DNA from 2 places in the Pinisolibacter sp. DMC19 genome. Region 1 is predicted to be linked to the other one. Evidence: predicted binding sites of a transcription regulator. Region 1 holds the regulator's gene; the other holds the start of a gene.
What was found. Region 1 encodes LexA, which represses DNA repair genes until DNA is damaged. Its sites were predicted from a motif close to TGTTCNNNNTGTGTTCNG; they were not measured.
Positions count from the first base shown of each region.

Region 2: a site for LexA is predicted at 1,486-1,503, ahead of ACT53U_RS15205 (YifB family Mg chelatase-like AAA ATPase). Genes of this name have one in related genera too.

Region 1 covers NZ_JBQUZF010000001.1:303,187-309,208, reverse strand. The annotation lists gene gltX (glutamate--tRNA ligase) at 1-236, opposite strand, end outside; gene ACT53U_RS01375 (ComEC/Rec2 family competence protein) at 343-3,006, shown strand; gene lexA (transcriptional repressor LexA) at 3,109-3,837, opposite strand; gene ACT53U_RS01365 (molybdopterin molybdotransferase MoeA) at 4,298-5,512, opposite strand; gene moaC (cyclic pyranopterin monophosphate synthase MoaC) at 5,517-6,005, opposite strand; gene trpC (indole-3-glycerol phosphate synthase TrpC) at 6,010-6,022, opposite strand, start outside.
Region 2 covers NZ_JBQUZF010000006.1:36,366-42,387, reverse strand. The annotation lists gene ACT53U_RS15205 (YifB family Mg chelatase-like AAA ATPase) at 1-1,461, opposite strand, end outside; gene ACT53U_RS15200 (substrate-binding domain-containing protein) at 1,576-2,529, opposite strand; gene gshB (glutathione synthase) at 2,540-3,493, opposite strand; gene ACT53U_RS15190 (YraN family protein) at 3,559-3,960, opposite strand; gene rsmI (16S rRNA (cytidine(1402)-2'-O)-methyltransferase) at 3,966-4,895, opposite strand; gene ACT53U_RS15180 (penicillin-binding protein activator) at 5,070-6,022, shown strand, end outside.

The sequences.
Region 1 (6,022 bases):
ACGAACTGGAAGATCGGCTCGCCCTCGCCCTCGAGGCCCAGCCAGCGCAGACCGTCGAGGATCGCGTCGATGGCGGCATCGGTCGAGCGTTCCCGGTCGGTGTCCTCGATGCGCAGCAGCATCCGGCCGCCGGTGTGGCGAGCCCAGAGCCAGTTGAACAGCGCCGTACGGGCACCGCCGATGTGGAGGTAGCCGGTGGGGGAGGGAGCGAAGCGGGTGACGACGGTCTCGACCATGGTGGGGTCCGATCGGGAGGAAAAGGGGGATGCCCGCGGCGGCGATGGCGGCAGACGCGGGATCGTGTAGCATGTCGGGACGGCAAAGCGAACCGGAACCTCGTGCATGTCCGTCGACGCAGCCCCGCGGCGCCTCGGCGCCCCGCGCGTGCTCGATCGCGCGGAGGACGACCGGAGGTTCGCGCAGCCTCCGGGCGGCGGCTGGCGTCTGCGTCTCGGAGAGACGCTGCGCCGGCTGATCGACGGGGCGGAGAGCGATCTCGCCCGGGGTGCCGCGCCGCCGCTTCTCGCGGCCTGTTTCGCCGGCGGCATGGCGCTGTGGTTCACCCTGCCGGCCGAGCCGTCGGCGCTCGCGCTGGCGCTCCTCTTCCTCGTCGTCGCCGGATCGGCCGCCGTCTCACGGCGGCGCGGTGGGCGGGCGATCGGCCGCGTGGTCTTCGCCGCGGTGATCGCCGGCGGGCTCGTCGCCGCCTTCGGCTCGTGGCGCGCGGCGGCCCCCCGGCTCGACCACGAGCGCACCGTCGCCGTCGCCGGTCGCGTCGTCGATCTCGACGCCACCGCCAAGGGCGGCACGCGGCTGACCGTCGACGTCGCGCGCATGGAAGGCGGCGGGCTGGGACCCGAGACGACGCCGGCGCGCGTCACCGCGACGCTGGCGCGCGGCCGCACGGCGCCGGGCATGGGCGACGTGATCGCCTTCAAGGCACGGCTGAAGCCGCCGGACGGACCGGTGCTGCCCGGCGGCTACGACTTCGCCCGGCGGGCGTGGTTCGAGGGGCGAGGGGCGGGCGGTTACGTCCTCGGTGGCGCGCATCCGGGTGAGGCGGGCGAACCGGGGTGGCTCGATCGCCTCGTTGCGCCGATCGGCGATCTGCGCCACCACGTCGCCGAACGCGTCCGTGCCGGGCTTCCCGGCGGCACCGGGGCGATCGCCGCGGCGATCATGGTGGGCGAGCAGCGGGCGATCCCGGAGAGCGTCGGCGAGCCGCTGCGCGCCTCCGGGCTCACCCACATCGTGTCGATCTCCGGCCTGCACATGAGCCTCGTCGCCGGCGGTGTGATGATCGTGCTGCGCATGCTGCTGGCGCTGTCGCCGCGGCTGGCGCTCGACCATCCGATCCGCAAATGGGCGGCGGCGGCGGCCTTCGTCGCGGCGACCTTCTACCTGTTGATGTCCGGCATGCAGGTCGCGGCGTTGCGCTCGCACATCATGGTGTCGATCGCGCTCCTCGCGGTGATCGTCGATCGGCCGGCGATCACCATGCACACGGTGGCGGTGGCGGCGGTCGGCATCCTGCTCTTCGATCCGGAATCGGCGATGGAGCCGAGCTTCCAGATGTCGTTCCTGGCGGTGATCGCACTGGTCGCCTCGTGGGACCTGTGGCAGATCCGCGTCGCGGCGCGGCCGCCGCGGCCCGAGGCGCGCGGGCCGGTCGTCCATGCGCTGGTCGCCGCCTGGCATCACGCCGAGGGCCTCGCCTTTTCCTCGCTGATCGCCGGTCTCGCCACCGCGCCGGTGATCGCCGGCATCTTCTATCGCGGCGCGCCCTATTCGATCCTCGCCAACATGGTGGTGCTGCCGGTCGTCGGCATGGCGGTGATGCCGGCCGCCGTCGTCGCGTTTCTCGCCATGCCCTTCGGGCTCGAGGCGCTGCCGCTGTGGGTGATGGGGCTCGGCGTCGACTGGATGGTGGCGGTCGGGCGCTGGACCTCGGCGCTGCCGGGCGGCAGCGGCCTGCTTGGCACGCCGCACTGGGCGGCGATGCCGCTCGGCGTCGCCGCGGTGCTGTGGCTGTCGTTGTGGCGCTCGAGGATCCGCCTCTTCGGCCTCGTGCCGGGCGTGCTGTCGATCGTCCTCCTAGGCTGCGGGCCGCGGGCCGACGTGATGATCGGCCGCCACGGCTCGCCGGTCGCGGTGCGCGGCGACGACGGACGGTTGCACGTGCTGGCGACGAAGGACGACGCCTTCGACACGGCGATCTGGCTCGCCGCCGATGCCGATGCGCGCGATCCGAGGTCGCCCGGCATCGCCGACGGCTGGCGCTGCGACGCGATCGGCTGTGCCTTCGTCCGGGGAGACGAGGCGACGGGCGGCGACGCAGGCGGAACGGCGCCCACCGCGGGGCGTCTGCCCCTGCGGGTCGTGGTGGTGCGCCATCCGCGCGGCTTCGTCGAGGACTGCGGCCGCGCCGACATCGTGATCTCGGCACTCGCCGCCCCGCCGGGCTGCGCCGCGACGAGCCTGGTGCTCGACCGCGTGGCCCGGGCGAAGACCGGCGCGGTGACGATCGACGTGGCATCCGCGGCGAAGCCCGACGGCGTAGAACCGGCCGATGTGGGGGTGGATGGAGCGCTCGGGCGAGAGGCGTCCGCCGGCAAGACGAGGCGATCGATCGTCGGCCTCGATCCGACGGACGATGCCGCGCCGGAGGGTCGGGACGGCGATCCCGACCTGCGGCAGCCGGTTGCCGAAGCCCACAGCGACGGCAGTGCGCGAGGAAACGGTCCGACGCCTCCGACCGCCGTCGAAGAAGCGTCGCCGCCATCGGCCATCACCGGCGAAACATCACAGCCGCGACCGCGTCTCACCTTCTCCGTGACGCCGAGCCTGCCGGCGACGCCACGGGCCTGGACGCCGCGCGATCCGAACGCCGTCCGCGCGCTCGCCGAAGTAACGGCTGATCCGCCGGACGGCGGCGCATCCGCCACTCCCGATCACGAAACGCCCGAGACCGTCGAGCGTGGCGAGACGGCGGATCCCTTGCGCTGATGCCCGTGATCCGCGTGCGCGACGCGACGCCCAATCCGTCCGCGGGGGCGTCCTCCCGCCGTCGGTCGACACCGTCCGCGCCGTCGGCGGCCCGCGTGCCCGTCAGTAGCGGCGGATCAGGCCGACGAGACGGCCCTGCACCTTCACCCGGTCGGGGCCGAAGATGCGGGTCTCGTAGGCCGGGTTGGCGGCTTCGAGGGCGATCGATGCGCCGCGCTTGCGCAGGCGCTTCAGCGTCGCCTCCTCCTCGTCGACCAGGGCGACGACGATGTCGCCGGAATCGGCGTTGTCGCCGCGTTTGATCAGCACCGTGTCGCCGTCGAGGATGCCGGCGTCGATCATCGAATCGCCGCGGACCTCGAGGGCGTAGTGCTCGCCGCCGCCGAGAAGATCGAAGGGCACCGGAATGGCGTGGGTGTAGGTCTGGATCGCCGAGATCGGCGTGCCGGCGGCGATGCGGCCCATGACCGGGATCGACACGACCTCCGCCGTCTCCTCGCCGGTGGGACCCGGCATCGCGGTCGGACGCGGCTTGCCGAGAGTGCCCTGGATGACCGAGGGCGAGAAGCCCTTCGAGCCCGGCGCACGGGCGGGGCTGGCGAGGCCGGGCGTCATCGAATCCGGCAGACGCACCACCTCGAGCGCGCGGGCCCGGTTGGGCAGGCGGCGAATGAAGCCGCGTTCCTCGAGCGCGGTGATCAGGCGGTGGATGCCGGACTTGGAGCGCAGGTCGAGCGCGTCCTTCATCTCGTCGAAGGAGGGGGGAACGCCGTCCTCCTTCAGACGTTCGTGGATGAACATCAGAAGTTCGAACTGTTTGCGCGTCAGCATGACCCCGTTCCCTCGCCAGCCGGCGCGACACGATCGGCGTCCGCCCCGGCATGTTCCATCCCCGCGGGCCCCGAAGAAGCCCCGCACTCGAGCGTACCCGTCCGCACCATGCACTCCCACCGGCCTCTTCGGCCGGTCCGGCAGGCGACTCGCGATGGGTACAAATCACGAACTCACGCTACGCGTTCTGCGGATGTTCTGCAAGGGGGAAGCGTGAACGGTGGGGTTTCGGGGGCCTCGCCGCGTGCGCGCGGATCGCTTCGCCGTCGTTCCGATCGCCGCGAACGGCGAGCGACGGGGCTCCGCATGAGCCGGGAGGGCGATGCGGCGGCGCGTGCGCCGACCTGTACGGCGCGGCGCATGGGCCGGGTCTCGGCTCTTCGGGAGGAAGGTTCCGGCGCTCGCCGATCGAAGACGAGCGATGGTCCATCCGTCGGTCGCCAACGGGCGCTGAGCGCCCTCAGACGTGACGCAGACGGATGATCTCGACCGGTTCGCCGGCCTCGACTGCGCGGGCGTGGATCGGCCGGACGATCAGCGCGTCGGCGTCGGCGAAGCGCGAGAGCAGCGAGGAATCCTGACTGTCGAGCGGCATCGCCACCAGCCGGCCCTCGGCGTCGTGGCGCAGTGCGGCGCGCAGATGGTCGGCGCGTTCGTCGTTGGCGGGCATGGCGCGGCCGGCGATCGCGGTCTCGCGGGCGAGACCGGCGGCGCCGCGGCCGGCCAGAGCGGCGACCAGCGGCGCGACGAAGCGCAGGCCGCAGACCAGCGAAGCGGCGGGATTGCCCGGCAATCCGAGGACGCGGATCGGACCGCGGCGGCCGAACATCAGCGGCTTGCCCGGGCGCATCGCCAGCTTCCAGAAGTCGAAGGCGACGCCCTCGGCCTCGAGCGCGCGGTGGACGAGGTCGTGATCGCCCATCGAGGCGCCGCCCAGCGTCACCAGCACGTCGATCTCGGCGGCGAAGGCGCCGGCGATGGCGGCACGGGTGGCGGCGAGATCGTCGCGGACGATGCCGAGATCGATCATCATGCCGCCGGCGTCCTCGACCAGTGCGGCAATGCCGTAGCCGTTGGAGGCGACGATCTGGTCGGGGCCGGGCACGGCGCCGGGCGGCACCAGCTCGTCGCCGGTCGCCAGGATCGCCACGCGCGGGCGGCGGCGGACCGGCACCTCGGCATGGTTCGACGAGGCGACGAGGCCGAGATTGGTCCAGTCGAGCCGGGTGCCGGCGGAAAGGATCGGCTGGCCCTCGCGGAAGTCGATGCCGGCGGCGCGGACGTGGCGGCCGGGGGCGGCGGCGGCGGCGAAGACGACGTGATCGCCGTCGCGCGTCGCGTGCTCCTGCATGACGACGGTGTCGGCACCCTCCGGCATCGGCGCGCCGGTGAAGATGCGGATCGTCTCGCCGGCCCCGAGCGGCCGGTCGTGGGCATGGCCGGCAGCGGCCTCGCCGACGATCGTCAGACGGGCGCCGGGGGTGGTCGCGTCGCGCGCGGCGAGCGCCCAGCCGTCCATCGCGGCGGCGGTGAAGGGTGGTTGCGTGCGGCGCGCCGTGAGGTCTGCGGCGAGAACCCGGCCGTTGGCGGCGGCGAGCGCGACGTGTTCGACCGCGACGGGCGAAACGTCGGACAGGAGGCGCGTCAGCGCGTCGTCGACCGGGGTCAGGGCCATGGGATCACTCGGCCTTCCATTCGCCGGACTTGCCGCCGGACTTCTCGAGCAGGCGGACGCCGCCGATCACCATGCCACGATCGACCGCCTTGGCCATGTCGTAGACCGTCAGCGCCGCGACCGAGGCCGCCGTCAGCGCCTCCATCTCGACGCCGGTCTGGCCCTTGACGCGGGCGAGCGTGGTGATCCGGATCCCCGGCAGGCTCTCGTCGGGGACGAGATCGACGGTGACCTTGGTCAGCAGCAACGGATGGCAGAGCGGGATCAGCTCGTGCGTCTTCTTCGCCGCCATGATGCCGGCGATGCGGGCGACCGCCAGCACGTCGCCCTTCTTGGCGTTGCCGGAGAGGATCAGCGCCAGCGTCTCGGGCTTCATCGTCACGGTCGCCTCGGCCACCGCCGTGCGGGTCGTCTCGGCCTTGTCGCCGACGTCGACCATGTGGGCCGCACCGGTCTCGTCGACATGGGTGAGGCGGGAGCCGGGCGCGGTCATGGGATCACCTTGCAAGG
Region 2 (6,022 bases), on a different contig from region 1:
GCGCGGCGCGTCCTCGAGATCGGCGAGGGTGCGAGCGACCTTGAGGACGCGATGACAGGCGCGGGCCGAGAGCCGCAGACCGTCCGTCGCCTCGGTCAGCAGCCGACGGGCGCCGGGTTCGAGATCGACCAGCTCTTCCACCAGGGCGGCGGGGATGTCGGCATTGGTGCGCAGACCGTCGAGGCCGCGCGCGGCGAACCGCGACAGCTGGCGCTCCCGCGCCCGGGCGACGCGGGCGGCGACGTCGCGCGAGCCCTCGCGCGACGCCGGCAGGAAGAGATCGGCGGCGGAGACGGCACCGACCTCGACCCGCATGTCCATGCGATCGAGCAGCGGTCCGGAGAGGCGGGCCTGATAGTCCTCGGCGCAGCGCGCGCCGCGGCGACAGGTATGGCCGGGTTCGCCGGCGTGGCCGCAGCGGCAGGGGTTCATCGCCGCGATCAGCTGGATGCGCGCGGGATAGGCGACGCGATGGTTGGCGCGCGCGATCACCACTTCCCCCGTCTCCAGCGGTTGGCGCAGGCCGTCGAGCACCTGCGGCGCGAACTCCGGCAACTCGTCGAGGAAGAGCACGCCGTTGTGGGCGAGCGAGATCTCGCCCGGCCGCGCCCGGATGCCGCCGCCGACCAGCGCCGCCATCGAGGCGGAATGGTGGGGCGCGCGGAAGGGCCGACGGTCGGTCAGCCGACCGTCGGCGAGTTCGCCGGCGATCGAGGCGATCATCGACACTTCGAGCAGTTCGCGGGGGGCGAGCGGCGGCAGGATCGAGGGCAGGCGGGCGGCGAGCATCGACTTGCCGGAGCCGGGCGGACCGACCATCAGCAGGTTGTGGCCGCCGGCGGCGGCGACCTCGAGCGCCCGTTTGGCGCTCTCCTGGCCGCGGACGTCGGCGAGGTCGGGCAGATCGGTCGCCGGCTCGCGCACCTTGGGGGCGGGGCGGGAGAGGACCTGGGTTCCCTTGAAGTGGTTGGCGAGCTGGGCGAGGCTGCGGCCGGCGACGATGGCGAGATCGGGGCTCGCCCAGGCGGCCTCCGAGCCGCTCTCGGCCGGGCAGATCAGCCCCTTGCCCAGCGCGCTGGCGGCGATCGCCGCGGGCAGGACGCCGTTGACCGTGGCGATGGTGCCGTCGAGCGCCAGTTCGCCGAGGGCGACGTGCTCGCCGAGCTGATCGCCGGGCATGGCGCCGATCGCCGACATGATGGCGAGCGCGATCGGCAGATCGTAGTGGCTGCCCTCCTTGGGCAGGTCGGCGGGGGCGAGATTGACGGTGATGCGCCGCTGCGGCAGGGCGAGGCCGGCGGCGAAGAGGGCGGCGCGGATGCGCTCGCGGCTCTCGCCCACCGTCTTGTCGGGCAGACCGACCAGCGCGAAGGTCGGATTGCCCGCCGTGATCTGGACCTGGACGTCGACCGGAACGGCCTCGACGCCCTGAAACGCGACGGTGGTGACTCTCGCGACCATGTTCCGCTCCTTGCACGAGAAGCATGGAACATTTCGCGAACGATTGCAACCCGTCGACGATCGCCACGTCTCCCAGGTTGTTTCATGCGAACATCGCCGGAACGGAGCCGGCGATCAGTCGGGCTTGGCCAGAAGGTCGCGGCGGGTGAAGACGTCGAAGCCGACATAGACCACTTCGGCGATCGGCTTGCCCTTGCGGCGGGCGGCGAGCATCTCGGCGATGCGCGCGCCCATCTCGGCCGGGCGCTGGCCGACGAGGACATGGGCGAGTCCGTCGCGCACCAACCGCTTCTCCAGCGGCAGCGCGTCGGCGACGACCAGGATCGGCTTGGCGCGGTCGAGACGATCCTTGTGACGGCCGGCGATCTCGCGCCACACTGCCTCGTCGAGCAGCGGCCAGGCGCCGATCGAGACCACCGCGTCGAGTTCGGGATGTTCGAGGATCACGCGGTCGACCGCCTGGGCGGCGACGCGGGCCTCGGCCGCGGTGGCGATCGGCGAGGCCGGGATCTCGCGCCAGTCGCCGCCGAGCGCGTCGCGTACGCCGGCGAGGCGATCGACCAGCACCGGCGAGGCGGCGTCGCCGGTGATCACGGCATAGAGGCCGCCGGTCGGCCGCCAGCGCTTCAACGAGGCGCCCAGCGCGCGGCCGAAGTCGCGGGCATCCGACCCGACGAAGGCGTCGCGGGTCGCGGCCGGCAGGTCGGCATCGTAGGCGACGACCGGGACGCCGGCGGCGCGCGCCGCGACGACCGCAGGCTGGACGTCGGAGAGCGAGGCGGGCGACACGGCGATGCCGGCGACCTTCTCGGCGACGAGATCGGCGATGATCCGGCCCTGACTGCGCGGCTCGTTCGGGCCCGGCGCCAGCATGGTGCATTCGGCACCGCCGAGCTTCGCCGCCGCGACCCGGCAGCCCTCCGCGACCGCCTCGTGGAACTCGCTGCCCGCCGTCGGGGCGATGATCACGAAGCGATCGGCCGCCGCCGCGGCATGCCCGCCGGCGAGGAGGCCGAGGGCGAGCGATGCGGCGAACAGGCGGGACGACGGGCGGGCTGCGGGCGGCAAGGGGCTCTCCTCAGGCGCGGGCGGCGGCGATCTTGGCCTCGATCCGGTCCCAGACCAGGGCCGCGATGTCGGGGCCGCCGAGGCGACGGATGGCGCGGATGCCGGTCGGCGAGGTGACGTTGATCTCGGTGAGCCAGTCGCCGATCACGTCGATGCCGACGAAGATCAGGCCGCGCTCGCGCAAGGCCGGCCCGATCCGCTCGCAGATCTCGCGTTCGCGCGGGGTCAGATCGGTCGCCGCCGCCTGACCGCCGCGCACCATGTTGGAGCGCAGATCGTCGGCGGCCGGGACGCGATTGACGGCGCCGGCGAACTCGCCGTCGACCAGGATGATGCGCTTGTCGCCCTGGCGGACCTCGTTCTGATAGCGCTGGATCACCCAGGCCTCGCGCCAGGTGGTGGCGAACATGTCCATCAGCGAACCGAAGTTCTCGTCCTCGCGTTTCACGCGAAACACCGCCGAACCGCCGTGGCCGTAGAGCGGCTTCATCACGATGTCGCCGTGCTCGGCGCGGAAGGCGCGGATCTCCTCGGCATCTCGGGTGATCAGCGTCGGCGGCATCAGGTCGGGGAATTCGGTGACGAAGATCTTCTCCGGCGCGTTGCGGACGGAGGCCGGATCGTTGACCACCAGCGTCTTCGGATGCACGCGCTCCAGCATGTGCGTCGTGGTGACGTAGTTGAGGTCGAAGGGCGGATCCTGGCGCAGCAGGATCGTGTCGAAGCGGGAGAGATCGACCCGTTCGACGGCGCCGAGCGTGTAGTGGTCTCCGGCCACGTCGCGGACCTCGAGACGCTCGACCCCGGCGGAGACGCGGCCGTCGCGCAGCGCGAGGCGATCGGGGGTGTAGTGCCACAGGCGATGCCCGCGCGCCTGGGCTTCGAGCAGCAGGGCGAAGGTGGAATCGCCGGCGACGCGAATCGTGGCGATGTGGTCCATCTGGACGGCGACGTCGAGAGACATGCGGCTCGGTATCCTTCCGGGTGAGCGCGGGGCCGACCGAGTTCTAGCGCGGTGGCGGGGACGTGTCATCGCCGACGACGGGGGAGGTCGAGGTCGTCGGCGCGGAACGCATCGCTGACATGGGTCGGCCAACGGCCGGGGACAACCGCGACGATGTCGAATCTACGGTCGAGATCGGCGTGATGCGGGTGGGCGACGACCCAGAGATCGGCGGCGGCGAGGATGCGGGCCCGCGCCGTCGGGCCGACGGCGTCGATCGCGGCTGCGACCGATCCGCGCGCCTTGACCTCGACGAAGACCAGCGTGCGGCCGCGTTTCGCCACCAGATCGATCTCGCCGAGGCGGCAGCGCCAGCGGCGGGCGAGGATGGCGTGGAGCTTCAGCCGCAACAGCCAGGCGGCGCGGGCCTCGGCGGAAAGGCCGAGGCCATAGGCCTGCCTGCGCTCCTCGGTGCCGCGCCGCGCCATGGGCGTCAGCCCTCCGCCTTGATCGCCATGGCGCGTTCGTAGAGCGCCTTGCGGTCGGCGCCGGTCAGCCGCGCCACCTCGGCCACCGCCTTGCCGGGGGCCTGACGGGCGAGGGCGGCGCGCAGCATGGCGTCGACGTCGGCCTCGGTCGCCTCTTCCGCCGCCGGTGGACCGACGAGAACGACGACCTCGCCCTTGACGGTGCGGGCGGCGAAGGTCTCGGCCAGTTCGCCGAGCGGCGCGCGCACCACTTCCTCGAAGGTCTTGGTCAGCTCGCGCGCCATGACGCCGGCACGCGCCGGGCCGAAGACGGCGGCGGCGTCCGCCAGGCATTCGGCGAGGCGGTGGGGGCTCTCGTAGAAGACCAGCGTCGCCGGCACGCGGGCGAGTTCCTCGAAACGATGGCGGCGGGCCTCGCGTTTCGGCGACGGGAAGCCGGCGAAGAGGAAGGCGTCCGACGGCAGGCCGCTCGCCACCAGCGCGGTCAGCAGTGCCGAGGCACCGGGCACCGGGATCACCCGATGGCCGGCGGCGATCGTCTCGGCGACCAGCTTGTAGCCGGGGTCGGAGACCAGTGGCGTACCGGCGTCGGAGACCAGCGCCACCACCTTGCCCTCCTCGAGGGCGGCGAGGATGCGCGGGCGGCGCTCGGCGGCATTGTGGTCGTTGTAGGAGACGAGATGCGCGCGGATGCCGTAGCGGTCGAGCAGCACGCGGGTGACCCGGGTGTCCTCGCAGACCACGAGATCGGCGGCGGCGAGCGTCTCGAGGGCGCGCAGCGTCACGTCGACGAGGCGGCCGATGGGGGTCGCCACCACGTGCAGGCCGGGCGTCGGACGGGTCGCGGGAAAGACGGTGGCGTCGATGCGGAAGGAGGCGGTCCCGCGCGGCGCGTCGGCGCGATCGTCGGGCGGGAATTCGTCGTCGGTGGTCATGGGGTGATCCGGACAGAAACGGGGAAAAAACGGGCGGAGACGCGGCCCAAACGCGCGGTCGGCAGGAAATCGCGTGGTGACGCTTTGACTTGTGCCGCTCGCGAGGCCAAAATTCGCCGCGATCGCGTGCCATGCGTCGAGTGGCCGACATCGACCGACGAGAGGTGTTCCTCCTTGCCGCGCAATGCCCCCTTCCTCGCGACCCGCCGAGGCTTCGTCACCGCCGCCGTCGGCGGTGCTTCCGCGTTCGCGCTCACCGGCTGCGGTTCCAACCTCTCCGGTGGTACCGGCGGGGGCGGTTTCGCCGAAGCTACACCGGGCGCGGCCCTGCCCGCCAGTGGCGACATGATCGGCACCGGCTCCGTCCGCATCGGCCTGATCCTGCCGAAGTCGGCCGGCGGCCAGTCGGCGCAGATCGCCGGCCAGCTGCGCAACGCCGCCGAACTGGCGCTGAAGGACTTTCCGGGCGCCGACATCACCATCCTGATCAAGGACGACGCGGGCACCACCGAGGGCGGCAAGGCCGCCGCCTCGGAGGCGATCTCGCAGGGCGCCCAGCTGTTGATCGGCCCGCTCAACGCGGTCGCCGCGCGCGGCGCGAGCGAGCCGGCGCGGGCGGCCGGCGTGCCGATCGTCACCTTCACCACCGACACGACGGTGGCGACGCGCGGCGTCTACCTGATCGGCTTCCTGCCGTCGGCCGACGTCGAGCGCATCGTCTCCTATGCCGGCGCGCAGAACCGCAAGTCGATGGCGGCGATCGTCCCCGACGACGCCTACGGCGTGGTGGTCGAGGCGGCGTTCCGCGAACAGGCGGCGCGCTCGGGCATCCGCGTCATGGCGGTCGAGCGCTACAAGGGCGATCCGGCCGACATGCAGGTGAAGGCGGCGACCATCGCCAAGCTCGGCCAGCAGATCGATTCCGTCTTCGTCCCCGATGCCGGCTCCAACGCCGCCACCGTGATCCAGGCGATGGTCTCGGCCGGTCTCGACCGGTCGCGCGTCAAGTTCCTCGGCTCGGGCCGCTGGAACGACCCGGCGAGCCTCGCCGCCCCGGCGCTCGCCGGCGGCTGGTTCCCGGCGGTCGATCCGCAGTCGGCCGACGGTTTCCGCGCGCGCTATCAGGC